Regions from separate parts of the Pantoea sp. X-Soil-TKNS-1207 genome, predicted to be linked through region 4. Evidence: predicted binding sites of a transcription regulator. Region 4 holds the regulator's gene; each other region holds the start of a gene.
The links. The regulator PurR, encoded in region 4, represses purine synthesis genes. The targets are predictions, from matches to a motif close to CANGCAAACGTTTGCNTG.

Region 1: a site for PurR is predicted at 2,527-2,544, ahead of gcvT (glycine cleavage system aminomethyltransferase GcvT). Genes of this name have one in related genera too.
Region 2: a site for PurR is predicted at 2,719-2,736, ahead of purM (phosphoribosylformylglycinamidine cyclo-ligase). Genes of this name have one in related genera too.
Region 3: a site for PurR is predicted at 2,900-2,917, ahead of purH (bifunctional phosphoribosylaminoimidazolecarboxamide formyltransferase/IMP cyclohydrolase). Genes of this name have one in related genera too.

What each region holds. Positions count from the first base shown of each region.
Region 1 is NZ_AP035958.1:3,484,839-3,490,164, forward strand. It holds gene gcvP (aminomethyl-transferring glycine dehydrogenase) at 1-882, opposite strand, end outside; gene gcvH (glycine cleavage system protein GcvH) at 966-1,352, opposite strand; gene gcvT (glycine cleavage system aminomethyltransferase GcvT) at 1,374-2,471, opposite strand; gene ubiI (FAD-dependent 2-octaprenylphenol hydroxylase) at 2,981-4,183, opposite strand; gene ubiH (2-octaprenyl-6-methoxyphenyl hydroxylase) at 4,203-5,326, opposite strand, start outside.
Region 2 is NZ_AP035958.1:3,182,098-3,187,423, reverse strand. It holds gene pstA (phosphate ABC transporter permease PstA) at 1-131, shown strand, start outside; gene pstB (phosphate ABC transporter ATP-binding protein PstB) at 144-911, shown strand; gene purN (phosphoribosylglycinamide formyltransferase) at 981-1,619, opposite strand; gene purM (phosphoribosylformylglycinamidine cyclo-ligase) at 1,616-2,656, opposite strand; gene upp (uracil phosphoribosyltransferase) at 2,898-3,524, shown strand; gene uraA (uracil permease) at 3,595-4,878, shown strand; gene hda (DnaA inactivator Hda) at 4,972-5,326, shown strand, end outside.
Region 3 is NZ_AP035958.1:282,091-287,416, reverse strand. It holds rRNA gene AC6I8V_RS01265 (23S ribosomal RNA) at 1-528, opposite strand, end outside; tRNA gene AC6I8V_RS01260 (tRNA-Glu) at 746-820, opposite strand; rRNA gene AC6I8V_RS01255 (16S ribosomal RNA) at 910-2,451, opposite strand; gene purH (bifunctional phosphoribosylaminoimidazolecarboxamide formyltransferase/IMP cyclohydrolase) at 3,056-4,645, shown strand; gene purD (phosphoribosylamine--glycine ligase) at 4,664-5,326, shown strand, end outside.
Region 4 is NZ_AP035958.1:1,934,697-1,940,022, forward strand. It holds gene punC (purine nucleoside transporter PunC) at 1-437, opposite strand, end outside; gene punR (DNA-binding transcriptional activator PunR) at 547-1,458, shown strand; gene purR (HTH-type transcriptional repressor PurR) at 1,455-2,480, opposite strand; gene cydH (cytochrome bd-I oxidase subunit CydH) at 2,766-2,855, shown strand; gene AC6I8V_RS09125 (C40 family peptidase) at 2,908-3,696, opposite strand; gene AC6I8V_RS09130 (Grx4 family monothiol glutaredoxin) at 4,064-4,396, shown strand; gene rnt (ribonuclease T) at 4,431-5,099, opposite strand; gene gloA (lactoylglutathione lyase) at 5,208-5,326, opposite strand, start outside.

The DNA of each region.
Region 1 (5,326 bases), 1.6 Mb from region 4:
CTTGTGTTCGTCGCGGCTGGCGAAGAATGCCGCGTGTGGACCGCCGTAGCCCATCGGTACGCCGAAGCGTTGCGCGGAGCCAAACACGATGTCGGCACCCTGCTTACCCGGCGCTTCCAGCTGCACCAGCGCCATAAAGTCGGCAGCCACGCTGACCACCACTTTGCGGCTTTTCAGCTCGGCAATCAGGGAGCGATAATCATGCACCTCACCGGTGGTGCCCGCCTGTTGCAGCAGCACACCAAACAGGTCGTCATGGTCGAGCGCTTTTTCTGCGCAGTCGATAATCAGTTCAAAACCAAAGGTTTCCGCACGGGTACGCACCACATCCAGCGTCTGCGGGTGGATGTCGTCGGCGATAAAGAATTTGCTGGCATTTTTTAGCTTGCTGACGCGCTTAGCCATCGCCATCGCTTCGGCGGCGGCGGTGGCTTCATCCAGCAGGGAGGCCGAGGCGATATCGAGGCCGGTAAGATCCAGCGTCAGGGTCTGGAAGTTGAGCAGCGCTTCCAGACGGCCCTGCGACACTTCCGGCTGATACGGCGTATAAGCGGTGTACCAGCCTGGGTTTTCCAGCATGTTACGCAGGATCACCGGCGGCGTAATCACCGCGGTGTAACCCATACCAATCCAGGATTTGTAACGCTGGTTCTGACTGGCAATCGCTTTCAGCTCCGCCAGCGCCTGCTGCTCGGTAGCGGCATCGCCGACGGCGGGCGGGCCAGGCAGCTGGATGTCGGCAGGCACAATCGAACCGATCAGCGATTCCAGTGAGCTGGCACCAATCGCTTCCAGCATGGTGGCCTGTTGCTCCGGCGTAGGACCGATATGGCGCTCAATGAAGGCACCGGTATGTTCAAGCTGGCTGAGAGTCTGAGTCATTAGCAGTAAATCCTGAATCGGGCTGGGCATTAATACGGGCAAAAAAGAAGGTGCCGCACCGCGACACCTTCAGTTACTGGCGCTTATTCGTCGATGGCGGCTTTGTACGCATCGGCATCCAGCAGCGAGTCCAGTTCTGACTCATCGCTGGCTTTGATTTTGAACAACCAACCGTCGCTGTAAGGATCGCTGTTAACCAGCTCCGGTGCATCGCCCAGTTCCTCGTTCACAGCCACGATTTCACCGCTGATTGGTGCGTAGATGTCAGACGCGGCTTTCACCGATTCCGCCACCGCGCAGTCGTCACCGGCGGCAAAGGTCGCGCCCACGTCTGGCAGGTCAACAAACACCATGTCACCCAACAGTTCCTGGGCGTGTTCGGTAATCCCTACGGTGTAGGTGCCGTCGGCTTCTTTACGCACCCACTCATGGCTTTCTTTGTACTTCAATTCGTTTGGTACATTGCTCATCGCCAAATCTCCTGAAAAAAGTTACTGAGCGACCGGCTTACCGGCGCGAACAAAAATTGGTTTGGTGACCTTCACCGGCATTTCGCGGTTGCGGATTTCCACAATCGCCTGCTCGCCAATGCCCGCTGGCACACGCGCCAGCGCAATGCTGTAACCCAGCGTCGGAGAGAAAGAACCACTGGTAATAATACCCTGCTGCGGCTGACCCTGTTCATCGGTGAAACGTACCGGCAAACCGTTACGCAGCACGCCTTTTTCGGTCATGATCAGGCCAACCAGTTTTTCTGTACCTTCGGCACGCTGGGCTTCCAGCACGGTACGACCCATAAAATCACGGTCGCCCGGCTCCCAGGCAATAGTCCAGCCCATGTTGGCCGCCAGCGGCGAAACGCCTTCGTCCATCTCCTGACCGTAGAGGTTCATACCCGCTTCCAGACGCAGCGTGTCACGCGCGCCAAGGCCCGCCGGTTTGACGCCCGCAGCCAGCAGACGCTGCCAGAAATCAGCAGCCTCATCCGACGGCAGGGCAATTTCGTAACCCGCTTCGCCGGTATACCCGGTGGTCGCGATAAACAGGTCATCCGCCTGCACGCCGAAGAACGGCTTCATGCCGGCCACCGCGTCACGTTGTGCCGCGCTGAACAATGACTGCGCTTTTTGCTGGGCATTGGGACCCTGCACCGCAATCAGCGCCAGATCGTCACGCTCGGTCAACGTCACGCCATAGGCCTGGGCGTGCTCGCCGATCCACGCCAGGTCTTTTTCGCGCGTGGCGGAGTTCACCACCAGACGGAAAAAGTCCTCGGTCATAAAGTAAACAATCAAATCGTCAATGACGCCACCGGAGGCATTCAACATCCCGGTGTAGAGCGCTTTGCCCGGCTGGGTGAGTTTGGCGACATCGTTCGCCAGCAAATAGCGCAGGAATTCGCGGGTGCGGGCGCCGCGCAGGTCGACAATGGTCATGTGGGAAACATCAAACATACCGGCATCGTTGCGCACTGCGTGATGCTCGTCCATTTGCGAGCCGTAATGCAGCGGCATCATCCAGCCGTGAAAGTCCACCATGCGGGCGCCGCAGGCCTGATGCTGTTCGAATAGAGGCGTTTGCTGAGTCATAACCATCCTGTAGAAAACAAGTGAGCGTGACGCGCCTGCGTCGCCAGTTGCGGCGGACGCAAACGTTCTCTTTTCGCTGACGTTACCACCGAATGTGGCAATTAACCATAAGGAAAACGAGGGCGAAATCCATGACGTCTTCAGCGAAGCGCCGCACAGAATGCAGGATAATCCACTGCATTTATGTGATTAAATACGCACAAAATACAATAGACTGACTTTGATACAGCAAAATAATGGATTCCACATCCATGAATGGGTAAATGACACCGCATAAAAATCGCTTTGGCATGAGAAAATATAATGCGAATTCGGGCGTAAAATTAGAATAAATCAAACGAGGCGCAAAAAAGGTGCGCGCCTGCATCAGGTTGGTGCAAAGAAAGAAAAGACGCGATTTGGCAGGAAAATATGACGTTCGTCACTGACTCAGGCCAGGTCGGCACCAATGCCGACCCTACGGGAGGATAGAGGGTGCGAATTCATTCGCACCACTGATTAAGGGAGGCTTAGCGCAACCAGACGGGCATGTCGTTCAGCCCCATCGCCTGCTTCAGCATCATCGGTTTGACGCCGGGTAAGGTATCCGCCAGCTTCAGCCCGACATCACGCAGCAGCTTTTTCGCCGGATTGCTGCCGGAGAAAAGTTCGCGGAAGCCCTGCATCCCCGCCAGCATCAGCGCGGCGCTGTGCTTACGGCTGCGCTCATACCGACGCAGATAGAGATGCTGGCCGATATCTTTACCCTCGGCGTGCAGGCGGCGGATTTCACCGATCAACTCGGCAGCATCCATAAAACCAAGGTTAACGCCCTGCCCGGCCAGTGGATGAATGGTATGGGCGGCGTCGCCGACCAGCGCCAGCCGGTGCGCGGCAAAGTTACGCGCATAGCGCGCCATCAGCGGGAAGGTTTTGCGTTCGCTCTCCGCATGGCACAGGCCGAGACGCATATCAAAAGCCACCGACAGCTGCTGATTGAACACCGCTTCCGGCATCGCCTGCAAACGGCTGGCTTCCTGCGGCGACAGCGACCAGACGATGGAACTCAGATGCGGGTCCTGCATCGGCAAAAACGCCAGGATGCCATCGCCGTGGAACACCTGGCGCGCCACCGCATCGTGCGGCAGATCGGTGCGGATATTGGCCACCAGCGCATGGTGATCGTAATCCCAAAAGGTGATTGGGATATCGGCTTTGTCACGCAGCCAGGAGTTGGCGCCGTCAGCGGCGATCAGCAGCCGCGCGCTCATCATGCTGCCGTCCTGCAAGGTAATAAAGGCTTCGTTATCGCCAAACGCCACCTGCTGCAACTGCGCCGGGGCAAACAGCGTGATATCACTGCACTGGCTGGCGCGTTGCCACAGCGCGCTGTGGATCACCGGGTTCTCAATGATATGACCGAGGTGCGCCAGGCCCTGCTGCTCATCATCAAAACTGATGCTGCCAAAGCTATCCTGGTCCCACACTTCCATGCCGTGATAAGCACTGGCACGCAGAGCCAGAATCGTTGACCAGACATCCAGCTTTTGCAGCAGACGTTCGCTGGCTGCATTGATGGCCGACACGCGGATCGATGGCGCGGCAGCCGGATCAAACTGTGGCTCTGCGCTCTTTTCCAGCACTGCTACGCGTAATCCGCTGCCTTGCAGTCCGCAGGCGACGGCCAGTCCGACCATGCCACCGCCAGCGATAGCCACATCAAAAGTTTGCATTGCTGCCCCTTAATTATGCTTAACGTTTCACCCAGCCGAGCGTACGCGCGGCAAGGGGGTTTCGCAGCCATGGCAGATGGTCCATTGCCACCAGCCCAAGATTTCGTCCTGCCACCAGCGGGGCATAACGGTTGGCGAACATCCGCACTAACCCATCGGTGACGCCAATGGTGGCGGCACGATCCGGCTGACGTCGTGCGGCAAAGTGCTGAAGCACCCCATAACTGCCGGGGTCCTGCTGCTGACGCCATGCGCTGGCCAGCGTTTCCGCCAGCGACATCACGTCGCGCAGGCCAAGGTTAAAACCCTGTCCGGCGATGGGATGCAGCGTTTGCGCCGCGTTGCCAACCAGCGCCAGACGATGCGACACCTGACGTTCGGCGGTTTGCAACGCCAGCGGGTAAATTTCGCGCTGGCCGGTATGGGTAAAACGTCCCAGCCGCCAGCCAAATGCCTGTTGCAGCTCGCGCAGGAAGGTGGCGTCATCCCACTGCTTCAGGGTCTCCTGCACCGCCAGCGGATGGCACCATACCAGCGACATGCGGTTCTCCGACATCGGCAGCAGCGCCAGCGGGCCGTGCTCGGTAAAACGTTCGAACGCACGGCCCTGATGCGGCAACTGCGTGGTGACGTTGGCAATCACCGCCACCTGCTGATAATCCTCACGCTGCCAGCTGATGCCGCACGAGGCCGCCAGCGGAGAGCGGGAACCGTCTGCCGCCACCAGCAAGGCGCCGTCCAGCTGCTCGCCGCTGTCCAGCGTCACCTGCACGCTATCAATGCTGCGTGACACCGCCGTGACATGCGCCGGGCAACGCAATTGTACCCCCGGCGCGCTTTTCAGGCGCTGAAACAGGCGCTTGCCCACGTCGAACAGCTCAACCACCTGGCCCAGCGACGGTAACTGATAATCCGCCGCCTGCATCGAAACAAACCCGGTGTGCCCGCGGTCGGAGACGTGAACATGGGTAATCGGCGTGGCGCAATCCTGCAAAGAACGCCACAGATCGATCTCCGCCAGCTGCTGGCAGGTGCCCGCCGCCAGCGCGATGGCGCGTCCATCATAACCCGGATGGGCGCGGCTCGCCGGTTCGCTGCGTTCAATCAGGGTTACTGGCAGCGCACCCTGCGTCAGATGAGAGA
Region 2 (5,326 bases), 1.2 Mb from region 4:
ATATCGACGCTGATCGACCGCTGGTTTACGCCACCGCCTTGTTGCTGGTGGTGATCATCCTGTCGCTCAACCTGCTGGCGATGGCCCTGCGCCATCGCCTGCGCGAGCGTTACCGGCTAATGACGCACTAAAAGGTTTTACACATGACGCCCGATTACGACATCGCCCTCCAGGTTAATCAGCTTTCGCTGTGGTATGGCGAACGCCAGGCGCTGAACAACATTGTTTTTCAGGTGCCGAAAAATCGCATCACGGCGCTGATCGGCCCGTCCGGCTGCGGCAAATCGACGCTGCTGCGCTGCTTTAATCGCATGAACGATGTGATCGATCGCTGCCGGGTGGAAGGCGAGATCCTGTTGGGCGATCACGCGATTATGCATCCGGGGCAGGATCTGGCGGCGCTACGTCGCCGCATTGGCATGGTATTTCAGCGCCCGAACCCGTTTCCCAAATCGATCTATGAAAACGTGGTCTACGGCCTGCGCTTGCAGGGCGTACGCGATCGTCGGGTGTTGAATGAAGCCTGCGAACGCGCTTTGCGCGCTGCCGCTTTGTGGAGCGAGGTGAAAGATCAGCTGGGACAAAATGCCCTGACGCTCTCCACCGGCCAGCAGCAGCGGCTGGTGATTGCGCGCGCCATCGCCATTGAGCCGGAAGTGTTGCTGCTGGATGAGCCGACCTCGGCGCTGGACCCGATCTCGACGCTGGTGATTGAAGAGTTGATGACCACGCTAAAGCAGCATTTTACGCTGGTGCTGGTGACCCACAACATGCAGCAGGCGGCGCGCGTGTCAGATTACACCGCGTTTATGCATAACGGGCAGCTGGTAGAATTTGATGAGACGGATCGCATCTTTACCTCGCCGAAGGCGCGGCGGACGGAAGAGTATATTACCGGGAGATTTGGCTAAATTGGTCCGGTGCGCATAAATGCGCACCGTTTTAAAAACCGCGCTGCTACGAATCCTGCCAGAATTCAATCAATCGTGCGCATAGCCCTGCGGCGGCAGCGGCTGACCATCCAGCCAGGCAGCGCCTGCACGCATCTGCAAACGACCTTCAACAAACCAGCTAATCACCAGCGGATAAATCGCATGTTCCTGATGTTGCACGCGGGCGGTGACGTCCTCTTCGGTGTCGTCAGAAAACACCGGGACGCGCGCCTGCAACACAATCGGACCGCCATCCAGCTCGTCGGTCACAAAATGCACCGAGGTGCCGTGCTCCTGGTCGCCGTTTTGCAGCGCCTGACGATGGGTATGCAGGCCGGGATATTTCGGCAGCAGGGAAGGGTGGATGTTGACCAGGCGATCGTGATAATGGGCGACAAACGCACTGCTGAGAATGCGCATATAACCCGCCAGCACCACCAGATCCGGCGCGTAAGCATCAATCTCCTGCATCAGCTGGCGATCAAAGGCTTCACGGTCGGCAAATTCGCTGGCGGCCAGCGCATGGGCTGGCACACCGGCTTCCTGCGCACGGGCTAAGCCCAGCGCAGCCGCCTTATTACTGAAAACGGCAGCGACGCTGCCGTTAATACGCCCGCTTGCGCAGGCGTCAAGGATGGACTGAAGATTGCTGCCGTTGCCGGAGATCAGTACAACCAGTTTTTTCATGGATTGATGACCACACGCTCATCAGAGTCAGACGCTTTAATCACACCGATTTTCCACGCCTGCTCGCCTGCGTCAGTCATCAGCTGTACCGCTTTGTCTGCTTCCGCTGCGCTCAGCGCAATCACCATGCCCACGCCACAGTTGAAGGTGCGGTACATTTCGTGACGGCTGACGTTACCGGCCTGTTGCAGCCAGTTGAACACCGCTGGCCACTGCCAGCTGCTCTCTTCCAGAACGGCCTGAGTGTTATCCGGCAGTACGCGCGGAATGTTTTCCCAGAAACCGCCACCGGTGAGGTGAGCAATGGCGTGTACATCAACCTGTTCAATCAGGCTGAGGATGTTTTTCACGTAGATACGGGTCGGCGCCAGCAGATGATCGGCGAGCGATTTGCCTTCCAGCTGTTTGCTTTCCGGGTTGGTCTGGCTCACTTCGAGGATCTTACGCACCAGTGAGTAACCGTTCGAGTGCGGGCCGCTGGAACCCAGCGCGATCAGCACGTCGCCATCCTGCACTTTCGAACCGTCAATGATCTCTGATTTTTCCACCACGCCAACGCAGAAACCGGCCACGTCGTAATCTTCGCCGTGGTACATGCCTGGCATCTCAGCGGTTTCACCGCCCACCAGCGCACAACCGGATTGCAGACAACCTTCGGCGATACCGGTGATCACCGCAGAAGCGGTTTCCACATCCAGTTTGCCGGTGGCGTAGTAATCGAGGAAGAACAGCGGCTCCGCGCCTTGTACCACCAGATCGTTCACGCACATCGCTACCAGGTCGATGCCGATGCTGTCGTGGCGCTTAAGATCCATCGCCAGACGCAGCTTGGTGCCGACGCCGTCGGTGCCGGAGACCAGCACTGGCTCGCGGTATTTCTGCGGCAGCGCACAAAGCGCGCCAAAGCCGCCCAGTCCACCCATAACTTCCGGGCGGCGGGTCTTTTTCACTACGCCTTTAATGCGGTCAACCAGAGCGTTACCAGCATCAATATCAACACCGGCGTCTTTGTAGCTGAGAGAGGTCTTGTCGGTCACTGCGGAATCCCCACGCGAGTTGCGGTTGGTGGTTAAAATAAAGCGCCGCAATTCTACCAGCGCAGGCAAACGTTTGCGAGTCCCATCTCACGCCGCCTTTGCACAGTACCGGTTTTTAGCCAATCCTTAATCTCAGCGCCAGCAGCGCGTTGTATTGACCAATGACATATGGCGCAGCGGAAAAAAGGCGGTATAATCCCGCGATTTTTTTTTCGCTCAACTCAATTCCGGGAGAACACTCATGAAGATCGTGGAAGTCAAACACCCGCTGGTCAAACATAAACTGGGTCTGATGCGTGAGCATGATGTCAGCACCAAGCGGTTCCGCGAGCTGGCCTCGGAAGTGGGAAGTCTGCTGACTTATGAAGCCACGGCCGACCTGGCAACCGAACGCGTCACTATCGAAGGCTGGAATGGCCCGGTAGAAATCGAACAAATCAAAGGTAAAAAAATTACCGTGGTGCCGATTCTGCGTGCCGGTCTCGGCATGATGGAAGGGGTGCTGGAGCACGTCCCGAGCGCGCGCATCAGCGTGGTGGGCGTCTATCGTGATGAAGAGACGCTGGAGCCGGTACCGTACTTCCAGAAGCTGGTCTCGAACATTGAAGAACGCATGGCGCTGGTGGTTGATCCGATGCTGGCGACCGGCGGTTCCATGATCGCCACCATCGACCTGCTGAAAAAAGCCGGTTGCACCAGTATCAAGGTGCTGGTGCTGGTGGCAGCGCCGGAAGGCATTGCCGCCCTGGAGAAAGCGCATCCGGACGTTGAGCTGTACACCGCATCCATCGACAAAGGGCTGAACGAGAAGGGATACATTATTCCTGGCCTCGGCGATGCCGGCGATAAGATTTTCGGAACAAAATAAATAAAGCAGCCGGCCAGAGAGTCGGCTTTTTTTTGGCAAAAAAGCACAACACAACTCAAGGGGATAAATGATGACTCGTCGCGCCATCGGCGTTAACGAACGACCGCCGCTGCTCAAAACCATTCCACTCAGCTTGCAGCATCTGTTCGCGATGTTTGGTGCCACCGTACTGGTACCGATTCTGTTCCATATCAACCCGGCCACGGTGCTGCTGTTTAACGGCGTCGGCACCCTGCTGTATCTGTTTATCTGTAAAGGCAAAATCCCGGCCTATCTCGGCTCGAGCTTTGCTTTTATTTCGCCGGTGTTATTGCTGCTGCCGCTCGGTTATGAAGTGGCGCTGGGTGGCTTTATCCTCTGCGGTTTTCTGTTCTGCGTTGTGGCGCTGATTGTGAAAAAAGCCGGTACCGGCTGGCTGGACGTGATGTTCCCGCCTGCGGCGATGGGCGCGATTGTGGCGGTGATCGGTCTGGAGCTGGCGGGTGTGGCAGCCAATATGGCGGGTCTGCTGCCGGCTGACGGCACCTCACCGGATAGCACCACCATCTTTATTTCTATGGTCACGCTGGGCGTTACCGTGTTCGGTTCGGTACTGTTCCGCGGTTTCTTCGCCATTATCCCGATTCTGATCGGCGTACTGGTGGGCTACGCGCTCTCTTCCTTTATGGGTATCGTCAACTGGAGCTCGGTGGTCAATGCCCCGTGGTTCGCGCTGCCGACTTTCTACACCCCGCGCTTCGAATGGGCGGCGATGCTGACCATCCTGCCAGCGGCGCTGGTGGTGATCGCCGAGCACGTTGGTCACCTGGTGGTGACGGCGAATATCGTCAAGAAAGATCTGATCCGCGATCCGGGCCTGCATCGCTCGATGTTCGCTAACGGCCTCTCGACCATGATCTCCGGATTCTTCGGCTCCACGCCGAACACCACCTACGGCGAGAACATCGGCGTGATGGCGATTACCCGCGTCTACAGCACCTGGGTGATTGGCGGTGCGGCGATTCTGGCGATCCTGCTCTCCTGCGTCGGCAAGCTGGCCGCGGCCATTCAGGCGATCCCGGTGCCGGTGATGGGCGGCGTGTCGCTGCTGCTGTACGGCGTGATTGGCGCCTCGGGTATCCGCGTACTGATTGAATCTAAAGTGGATTACAACAAAGCGCAGAATCTGATCCTCACCTCGGTGATCCTGATCATCGGCGTCAGCGGCGCCAAAGTGCATATCGGCGCCGCCGAGCTGAAAGGCATGGCGCTGGCGACCATCGTCGGTGTGGCGCTCAGCCTGATCTTCCGCGTAATCAGCCTGTTACGGCCGGAAGAAGTGGTGCTGGATGCCGAAGAGCAACGCGAATCCTAAGCGCGTTAGCCGGGCAGGGAAGCCCGGTTCATCTCCGGCAAGGATCGTGATAGACTTGCCCGGTTTTCTGCCCGTTCATACGCTGAGGTGCTTCTGAACACGCCGGCACAGCTTTCATTGCCACTTTACTTACCTGATGACGAAACCTTCGCCAGTTTCTGGCCGGGGGAAAATCCGTCCCTTTTAGCCGCGCTACAGGGCGCGCTGGTCCAGCAACACGGCAGCTATCTTTATTTCTGGTCACGCGAAGGCGGCGGCCGCAGCCATCTGCTGCACGCGGCCTGCGCCGAGATGTCGGCGCGCGGTGAAGCCGTGGGCTATGTGCCGCTGGATAAACGTACCTGGTTCGTGCCGGAAGTGCTGGAAGGCATGGAGCATCTGGCGCTGGTGTGCATCGATAATATTGAATGCATTGCCGGAGAGGCGGAGTGGGAGATGGCGATCTTTG
Region 3 (5,326 bases), 1.7 Mb from region 4:
TTGTACGTACACGGTTTCAGGTTCTGTTTCACTCCCCTCGCCGGGGTTCTTTTCGCCTTTCCCTCACGGTACTGGTTCACTATCGGTCAGTCAGGAGTATTTAGCCTTGGAGGATGGTCCCCCCATATTCAGACAGGATACCACGTGTCCCGCCCTACTCATCGAACTCACAGTAAGTGCATTTTTGTGTACGGGAGTATCACCCTGTACCCTGCGACTTTCCAGACGCTTCCACTAATGCACAAACTGATTCAGGTTCTGGGCTGTTCCCCGTTCGCTCGCCGCTACTGGGGGAATCTCGGTTGATTTCTTTTCCTCGGGGTACTTAGATGTTTCAGTTCCCCCGGTTCGCCTCGTTAACCTATGTATTCAGTTAACGATGATGCACTGAGTGCACCGGGTTTCCCCATTCGGACATCGCCGGCTATAGCGGTTCATATCACCTTACCGGCGCTTTACGCAGATTAGCACGTCCTTCATCGCCTCTGACTGCCAGGGCATCCACCGTGTACGCTTAGTCGCTTAACCTCACAACCCACAGGCGTTTTGCAACGCGTGCAGACTGCAAGCATTTGAGAGACTCGAACGCGCCGTGCTGTATTCCTTATTACGGAGGAATACGACTGCGCGTCGTTTCAAATTTTCAGCTTGTTCCGGATTGTTAAAGAGCAAATATCTCAAACATGACTTTACAGTCAGTTTTGAGATACTTCGTGGAGACACCTTTCACCTGTCACCAAGCAAGTGGCGTCCCCTAGGGGATTCGAACCCCTGTTGCCGCCGTGAAAGGGCGGAGTCCTAACCGCTAGACGAAGGGGACACGAATGTGTCACGACTTCGCAGCCGTCTTGCTCATTACGTTTTCATCAGACAATCTGTGTGAGCACTTCGGAGGAAGGTATCTTCAGGTAAGGAGGTGATCCAACCGCAGGTTCCCCTACGGTTACCTTGTTACGACTTCACCCCAGTCATGAATCACAAAGTGGTAAGCGCCCTCCCGAAGGTTAAGCTACCTACTTCTTTTGCAACCCACTCCCATGGTGTGACGGGCGGTGTGTACAAGGCCCGGGAACGTATTCACCGTAGCATTCTGATCTACGATTACTAGCGATTCCGACTTCACGGAGTCGAGTTGCAGACTCCGATCCGGACTACGACGCACTTTATGAGGTCCGCTTGCTCTCGCGAGGTCGCTTCTCTTTGTATGCGCCATTGTAGCACGTGTGTAGCCCTGGCCGTAAGGGCCATGATGACTTGACGTCATCCCCACCTTCCTCCGGTTTATCACCGGCAGTCTCCTTTGAGTTCCCGACCGAATCGCTGGCAACAAAGGATAAGGGTTGCGCTCGTTGCGGGACTTAACCCAACATTTCACAACACGAGCTGACGACAGCCATGCAGCACCTGTCTCACGGTTCCCGAAGGCACTAAGGCATCTCTGCCAAATTCCGTGGATGTCAAGGCCAGGTAAGGTTCTTCGCGTTGCATCGAATTAAACCACATGCTCCACCGCTTGTGCGGGCCCCCGTCAATTCATTTGAGTTTTAACCTTGCGGCCGTACTCCCCAGGCGGTCGACTTAACGCGTTAGCTCCGGAAGCCACTCCTCAAGGGAACAACCTCCAAGTCGACATCGTTTACGGCGTGGACTACCAGGGTATCTAATCCTGTTTGCTCCCCACGCTTTCGCACCTGAGCGTCAGTCTTTGTCCAGGGGGCCGCCTTCGCCACCGGTATTCCTCCAGATCTCTACGCATTTCACCGCTACACCTGGAATTCTACCCCCCTCTACAAGACTCTAGCCTGCCAGTTTCGAATGCAGTTCCCAGGTTAAGCCCGGGGATTTCACATCCGACTTGACAGACCGCCTGCGTGCGCTTTACGCCCAGTAATTCCGATTAACGCTTGCACCCTCCGTATTACCGCGGCTGCTGGCACGGAGTTAGCCGGTGCTTCTTCTGCGGGTAACGTCAATGCTGATGGTTATTAACCATCAACCCTTCCTCCCCGCTGAAAGTACTTTACAACCCGAAGGCCTTCTTCATACACGCGGCATGGCTGCATCAGGCTTGCGCCCATTGTGCAATATTCCCCACTGCTGCCTCCCGTAGGAGTCTGGACCGTGTCTCAGTTCCAGTGTGGCTGGTCATCCTCTCAGACCAGCTAGGGATCGTCGCCTAGGTGAGCCGTTACCCCACCTACTAGCTAATCCCATCTGGGTTCATCCGATGGTGTGAGGCCCGAAGGTCCCCCACTTTGGTCTTGCGACGTTATGCGGTATTAGCTACCGTTTCCAGTAGTTATCCCCCTCCATCGGGCAGATCCCCAGACATTACTCACCCGTCCGCCACTCGTCACCCAAGGAGCAAGCTCCTCTGTGCTACCGTTCGACTTGCATGTGTTAGGCCTGCCGCCAGCGTTCAATCTGAGCCATGATCAAACTCTTCAATTTAAAGTTTGATGCTCAAAGAATTAAACTTCGTAATGAATTACGTGTTCACTCTTGAGACTTGATATTTTTTAAGTCCGTAGACTTTTGATATCAATCCTGCGAGTGCCCACACAGATTGTCTGATAAATTGTTAAAGAGCAGTGCGACCAGTGCTTTACGCTGCTGTCGCGAGGTGGCGTATATTACGCTTTCCTCCTTCAGAGTCAATCTCTTTTTCGAGATTTTTCTCTGGCGGGTTGTTCCTTCAGAACCGCCCTCTCAACACTGCATTTCGTAAACCGTTGTGCCGTGTCGATGGAGGCGCATTATAGGGAGTTGTTCGGCAGGCGCAACCGCTAATTTCAATAAAAACAACTGTTCGCTGCATTCCACAGCAAAACCCCGCCTTATACCCACTTACACACAAAGTTATCCACATCCCGTGGTTGAAATGAATTTAGGCGAGCATCGCGCAAACGTTTTCGCTACAATGCCCCGCGACGTACGGATGCCCCTTTTGGGGCGTTACCTGAAGCCAGCTTTCTTCTATATAGATAGAAGAGAAACGCTAAGCTTGATGTAACGCTCTTATTTACGCGAAACAAAGCCAAGGGATAAAACCACCATGCAACAACGTCGTCCTGTACGCCGCGCTCTGCTGAGTGTCTCAGACAAAGCCGGTATCCTCGAATTTGCTCAGGCACTCTCCAGCCGTGGTGTTGAGCTGCTCTCCACAGGTGGCACTGCACGCCTGCTGGCAGATGCGGGCCTGCCGGTCACTGAAGTGTCTGACTACACCGGTTTTCCGGAAATGATGGATGGACGCGTCAAAACGCTGCACCCGAAAGTTCATGGTGGCATTCTCGGCCGCCGTGGCCAGGATGATGCCATCATGGCGCAGCACGCCATCGATCCTATCGACATGGTGGTCGTAAACCTCTATCCGTTTGCCCAGACCGTGGCGAAACCGGGTTGCACGCTGGAAGATGCGGTGGAAAACATCGATATCGGCGGCCCAACCATGGTGCGCTCGGCCGCGAAGAACCATAAAGATGTGGCGATCGTGGTTAAGAGCAGCGACTACAGCGCCATCATTGCTGAGCTGGACGCCAACGAAAACTCCCTGACGCTGGAAACCCGCTTCGATCTGGCAATCAAAGCCTTCGAGCACACCGCCGCCTACGACAGCATGATTGCCAACTACTTTGGCAGCCTGGTGCCGGCTTATCACGGCGAAAGCAAAGAACCTGCTGGCCGCTTCCCGCGCACCCTGAATCTGAACTTCATTAAGAAGCAGGATATGCGTTACGGCGAGAACAGCCATCAGGACGCCGCCTTCTATATAGAAGAAAACGTGGCAGAGGCTTCGGTTGCCACTGCGCAGCAGGTACAGGGCAAAGCGCTCTCCTACAACAACATCGCGGATACCGATGCCGCGCTGGAATGCGTGAAAGAGTTCAGCGAAGCCGCTTGTGTGATTGTGAAACACGCGAATCCATGCGGTGTGGCGGTGGGCAGTTCGATTCTGGATGCCTACGAGCGCGCCTACAAAACCGATCCAACCTCTGCATTTGGCGGCATTATCGCCTTCAACCGCGAGCTGGACGAAGCCACTGCGCAGGCCATTATCAGCCGCCAGTTTGTTGAAGTGATCATTGCCCCTTCTGCCTCTGAGGCCGCCCTGAAAGTGACTGCCAGCAAACAGAATGTTCGCGTTCTGGTATGTGGTCAGTGGCAGGAGCGCGTTGCCGCTCTGGACTTCAAACGCGTTAACGGTGGTTTACTGGTGCAGGATCGCGATCTGGGTATGGTCGATGCCAGCCAGCTGCGCGTTGTCAGCAAACGCCAGCCGACCGAGCAGGAACTGCGTGATGCGCTGTTCTGCTGGAAAGTGGCGAAGTTCGTCAAATCCAACGCCATCGTATATGCACGCGACAATATGACCATCGGTATTGGCGCAGGCCAGATGAGCCGCGTCTATTCCGCAAAAATCGCCGGTATCAAAGCGGGCGATGAAGGTCTGGAAGTGCAAGGCTCAGCGATGGCGTCAGACGCCTTCTTCCCGTTCCGCGATGGTATTGATGCCGCCGCCGCTGTGGGTATCAGCTGCGTTATTCAGCCGGGTGGCTCGATTCGCGATGACGAAGTGATTGCCGCCGCCGATGAGCACGGCATCGCCATGATCTTCACCGACATGCGTCATTTCCGCCATTAATCGTTGGGAGCGTTACAGATGAAAATTTTAGTCATTGGCAATGGCGGACGCGAGCACGCCCTGGCGTGGAAAGCGGCACAGTCACCGCTGGCAGAGACCGTATTTGTTGCGCCGGGTAATGCTGGCACCGCGCTGGAACCCGCTCTGCAAAACGTCGCCATCAGCGCGACGGATGTGCCTGCGCTGCTGGCCTTTGCGCAGCAGGAAAAAATCGACCTGACCATCGTCGGGCCGGAAGCCCCGCTGGTTATCGGCGTGGTAGATGCATTCCGTGCCGCCGGTCTGAAAATCTTTGGCCCGACCCAGTCCGCCGCTCAGCTGGAAGGTTCTAAAGCTTTCACCAAGGATTTCCTCGCTCGTCAGCAGATCCCGACCGCCGAATACCAGAACTTTACCGAAGTCGAACCGGCGCTGGCCTACCTGCGTGAGAAAGGCGCTCCGATCGTCATCAAGGCCGATGGCCTGGCTGCCGGTAAAGGTGTGATCGTAGCAATGACGCTGGAAGAAGCGGAAGCGGCGGTGCTGGATATGCTGGCAGGCAACGCATTCGGCGACGCCGGTCACCGCATCGTGATCGAAGAGTTCCTTGATGGCGAAGAAGCCAGCTTTATCGTGATGGTCGATGGCGACAATGTGCTGCCAATGGCCACCAGCCAGGATCATAAACGCGTTGGCGACGGC
Region 4 (5,326 bases):
GCCAGCGCGGGAGAGAGCGCTACCAGCGGCATAATGGTGGCGAACACCTTATTCGCCTGCGCGCGCGGATAACGATCCACCACCAGCGCCTGCCAGCTCACTGCGGCAGCGCACACGCCTACGGCCTGCACGAAACGCAGGGCCAGCATCAGACGTACATCCGTGACCCACAACATGCCAAGGCAGCCAAGGGCAAAAATCACTAATCCCGCCAGCAGAACAGGCTTACGGCCGAAACGATCGGAAAGGGGTCCCCAGAACACCTGCGCACAGGCAAATCCGCCCAGGAACAGGCTCAGGCTGGCACTGATGGTGCCGGGTGCGGTGGCAAAATCCTGCTGCATAGCACCAAATGCAGGCAGATACATATCCGTAGCAAGAAAGCCCAGCATGCTGAGTAACGCAAGCCAGGGTAGAAATCCTTTTGATGACAACATGGTAATTCTCTTTTGGCAGGTTGAACGCGGGGGAGTGTAAAAGGGTGCGGCGGCCTTTGTGAAACGCTAATATTTGCAAAGTGCTATCAAAAAATTTGCAGGCAAAAAAATGTGGTCAGAATATGCCCTTGAGGTGGTGGATGCCGTGGCGCGTACCGGCAGTTTCAGCGCAGCCGCGCAGGAGCTGCACCGCGTACCTTCTGCCATCAGCTATACGGTCCGTCAGCTGGAAACCTGGCTGGCGGTGCCGCTGTTTGAACGTCAGCATCGGGAAGTGGTGCTGACCGCTGCGGGCGAGCATTTTGTGCGCGAAGGTCGCGGTGTTATCAAAAAAATGCTGGCCACCCGGCGTCAGTGTCAGCAGCTGGCCAATGGCTGGCGTGGTCAGCTCAGCATTGCGGTTGACTGTATCGTTAAACCGCAACGTACCCGGCAGCTGGTGAAAGATTTTTATCGCCACTTTCCCGATATGGAGCTGATTATCAGCTACGAAGTGTTTAATGGCGTCTGGGATGCGCTGGCGGACGGCAGGGTTGATGTGGCGATTGGTGCCACCCAGGCGATTCCGGTGGGGGGACGTTTTGCCTTTCAGGATATGGGGGCGCTTAACTGGCGCTGCGTTGTCAGCCCCGATCATCCGTTAGCGAATAGCGCGTTGCTGGATGAGGAGACACTGCGCGCCTGGCCGTCGCTGGTGCTGGAGGATACCTCGCGGGCGCTGCCGCGCCGCATGACCTGGACGCTGGATAATCAGCGTCGCCTGGTGGTGCCGGAATGGGAGACCGGGCTGGATTGCTTGCTGGCCGGGCTGTGCGTGGGGATGGTGCCAGGTCATTTAGCCCGGCCGCTGCTGGACAGCGGCGGCTTAACCGAATTGCTGCTGCCAACGCCGTTTCCGGACAGCCCTTGCTGCGTCAGCTGGTCAGAACAGCGCGCCTCTCCGGCGTTGGGCTGGTTGCTGGCCTATCTTGGCGATGCAGAGACGCTCAACCACGAATGGCTGAGCGAAACCGTTGCTTAACGGCGATAGTCGCGGAACGGGCCGTCAGCCACTGAGCGACGCTCAATCAATGTCGGCTGAACTTCGATGGTTTGCGGATCTTCACGCTTGCTGGTAATGCGATCGAGCAGCATCTCCAGCGCTTTCTCGCCCAGCTGCGCTTTGGGCTGGTGGACCGTGGTCAGCGCTGGGGTAAAGTAGCGGGCGTTGCGCACGTTGTCATAGCCAATCACGGAAATATCCTGCGGCACGCGCAAACCCATCTCGTCGGCGGCGCAAATGGCGCCCATTGCCATGATGTCGCCACCGCAGAAGATTGCGGTCGGGCGCTGCTTCTGGTTAAGGATCTGCTGCATCGCCTGGTAGCCGGATTCCGGCTCAAAATCGCCCTGCACAATCCACTCAGGGCGCACGGTGATGCCTGCTTCATTCAGTGCCTGAAGAAAACCGGCATGGCGGCCGCCACCGGTGTTGCGTTCCATCTGACCGGGGATCGCGCCAATGTCGCGGTGGCCGCGCTCAATCAGATAACGACCGGCGAGATAGCCCCCCTGGAAAGCGTTGTCCTGTACGGTATCGGTAAAATCACCGCGCGACTCACCCCAGTCCATCACCACCATCGGGATATTGCGGTTCTCTTCCAGCATGGTCAGCAGGTCGTCGGGATATTCAGAACACATCACCAGCAGGCCATCGACACGTTTCTGCGCCATCATCGACAGATAGGCCCGCTGCTTTTGCAGATCGTTATGCGCATTGCCGAGAATCAGCGTATAGCCGCGATCGAAACAGTGGTTTTCCACCGCTTCAATAATTTCAGCAAAATAGGGCGCTTCGCTGGAGGTTGCCAGCAGCCCCAGCGTTTTGGTGTGGTTGACTTTCAGGCTGCGCGCCACGGCACTCGGCGAATAATGCAGCTCTTTAATCGCTTCCCATACGGCGTTACGCGTCTCTTCCGCGACAAAACGCGTTTTGTTGATGACATGCGAAACGGTGGTGGTGGAGACACCGGCGCGTTTCGCCACATCTTTAATTGTTGCCATGAAAATGGTACTCCCGGGCTTATCGCAACTTACTGATAAGTATATTGTTAAACGTTTGCGTCTGCTAATGGTTTTGCGCCCCGATTTTGGGGGCATTAAGGACTGAAAAAGGCGTTAACTATCAGTCAATATCGCTTCATCTTGCCGCAAACACAGCGTGCGCAAAATCTGTTGCGCAACGAAAGGCGGCGATTCTAGCAAGCTGGCGCGGATAAGACGAGATTTTTACCGGGCGCTGTGCGAAAATCGCATTAACCCTTCAATTAATGTGACTAAGGAGTTGTGATGAGTACAGACCTGAAACTGGCGCTGGGTACTACGGTTGGCGCATTGCTAATGATCATCGTGTTCAGCTTCACCGCGATCCTTCATTAATAAAAAAAGCCGGACCTGAAAATCAGTGTCCGGCTTTTTTTCGATCTCATGTTTAGCGAATGGTTTTTGGCGTCATCATCCGCCGCGCGCCGACATAATGCTTCTGCCAGTAATCCTCGCCTAACGCGCTGATCTGAATATCTTTACCGGTACGCGGTGACTGAATGAATTTGCCGTTGCCGAGGTAAACCCCAACGTGATCGGCGGTGCCGCGATGGTTAATGCGGAAGAACACCAAATCCCCTTTCTCCAGCATATCGCGCTTAATCGGTGCCGCATCGCGCAGGTGGTACATCTCGTTCGCGGTGCGCGGGAATTTGTATTTCACCAGATCTTTGTAGGCATACCACACCAGGCCGCTGCAATCGAAGCCGGTATGCGGTGACGTGCCGCCCCATTGGTAGGGTTTGCCAATCTGTCCCATCAGCTTATTCATCGCCGTTTCACGCGCTTTCTGGTAGCGCTGACGGTGTGACTTGCTCATTTTGATGGTGGTGAGATCGCCAGTATCCTCATCCAGCTCGGACGTTCTTTTCGCCAGACGCTGATGACCATATTTTTTCTTCGACGATTGTTTCAGCAGGGATTTTTTGCTGGTGGTTTTGTGTAGTGCGGTTTCGGTTTTCGGCTGTTTTTTCAGTCTTAACTTTTGAACGCTGGCCAGACGGGATTTTTTCGTGCTGGTTTTCACCGGACGTCGTTTGCGACGTTCATCTTCGCGCGCACTCTTTTTATCTGCTTTATGCAAACTGACATTGACGGGCGCCTGCGGGGAAGCAGAAGCCACATTAAAAAACAGTTGGGCGAAAGCCAGTATCAAAAGCGTAATAAGTAAACGCATAGTCCGGTTACAGGTTAAGCAGTCTGATAAGAAACAGCCTGCGGCTAAGTTAGAATAATCTGATCAATGATCAGTGCCGTGATGATTCTAATCCACTTTTTTTCCAAAAGGTAAGGCATTTTTCCATTAATCTGTTACGAGACTCGATATGGGGCAAAAATGAGCGATTTCAGCCGGTTAACACAGCACAATTATTGCTAATTATTAATCGGTTAATGCTTATTAATGATATGAAAATGTTATTTGTCATGCCGGAACTTAACAAACATGGCGATTATCAGCATCGCGATGCAAAATCCCGTTTTCAGTGCGGGGGTGAAGTCGCTACAATAAACAAACACGAAGTGACGGATTAAGGAAGGCAAAAATGAGTACTGTTGAAAAAATTCAGCGCCAGATCGCAGAAAACCCGATCCTGCTGTACATGAAAGGTTCGCCGAAACTGCCAAGCTGCGGTTTCTCTGCCCAGGCGGTACAGGCTTTGTCTGCCTGCGGTGAGCGCTTCGCGTATGTTGATATCCTGCAGAACCCGGATATCCGTGCTGAATTGCCGAAATACGCCAACTGGCCAACCTTCCCGCAGCTGTGGGTTGATGGCGAGCTGGTTGGTGGTTGCGACATCATCGTTGAGATGTTCCAGCGTGGTGAACTCCTGCCGCTGATCAAAGAAACTGCTGAGAAGTATAAAGAAGCAGAATAATGAGAAAGGCCGACAATCGTCGGCCTTTTTTTTGTCACTCTTCGGCGTCGTCTGCCGACTCATCGTCACTGTACGGCAGCGGCCAGCCGCCCAGCCGTTTCCAGCGGTTCACCAGCTCGCAAAACAGAATGGCCGTTTGCTCGGTGTCATACAGAGCGGAATGCGCCTGAGTGCTGTCGAAATTCATGCCCGCCGCTTTACAGGCTTTTGCCAGCACCGTCTGACCCAGCACCAGCCCGCTTAATGCGGCGGTATCAAACGTGGCGAACGGATGGAACGGGTTACGTTTCAGGCCGACGCGCTCTGCGGCTGCCATCAGAAAGTTGTGATCAAAGGTGGCATTGTGCGCCACGATAATCGCGCGATTACAGCCGCTGTCTTTGGTGCCTTTGCGCACCATCTTAAAAATTGCATGCAGGGCGTCGTATTCACTCACCGCGCCACGCAGTGGGTTGCTGGGATCAATCCCGGTAAACGCCAGCGCGTCAGGATTCAGAATCGCGCCTTCAAAAGGTTCGACATGGAAATGCAGCGTTTCGTCGCGGTGCAGCCAGCCGTCCTCGTCCATCCTGAGTGTGGTCGCAGCAATTTCAAGCAGGGCATCGGTCTTCGCATTAAAACCGGCGGTTTCGACGTCGATGACCACGGGATAAAAGCCGCGAAAGCGTTGATGGAGAGCGTTTAAGGCGTTCGATTCAGACATCAGGATCTCATAGCAATAAATGGGGCAGCGCGCATTATGGCAAAAATCGCGAGAGGGTGCAGCAGATGAGGAGTGCCAGCCGGCAAAAGCGCAGGCTGGCAGGCTGGCTTAGTTGCCGATGCCGTGTCCGGCATGTTTGTTTTCGATCAGCTCGATCTTGTAGCCGTCCGGATCTTCAACAAAAGCAATCACCGTGGTGCCGCCTTTAACCGGGCCAGCTTCACGGG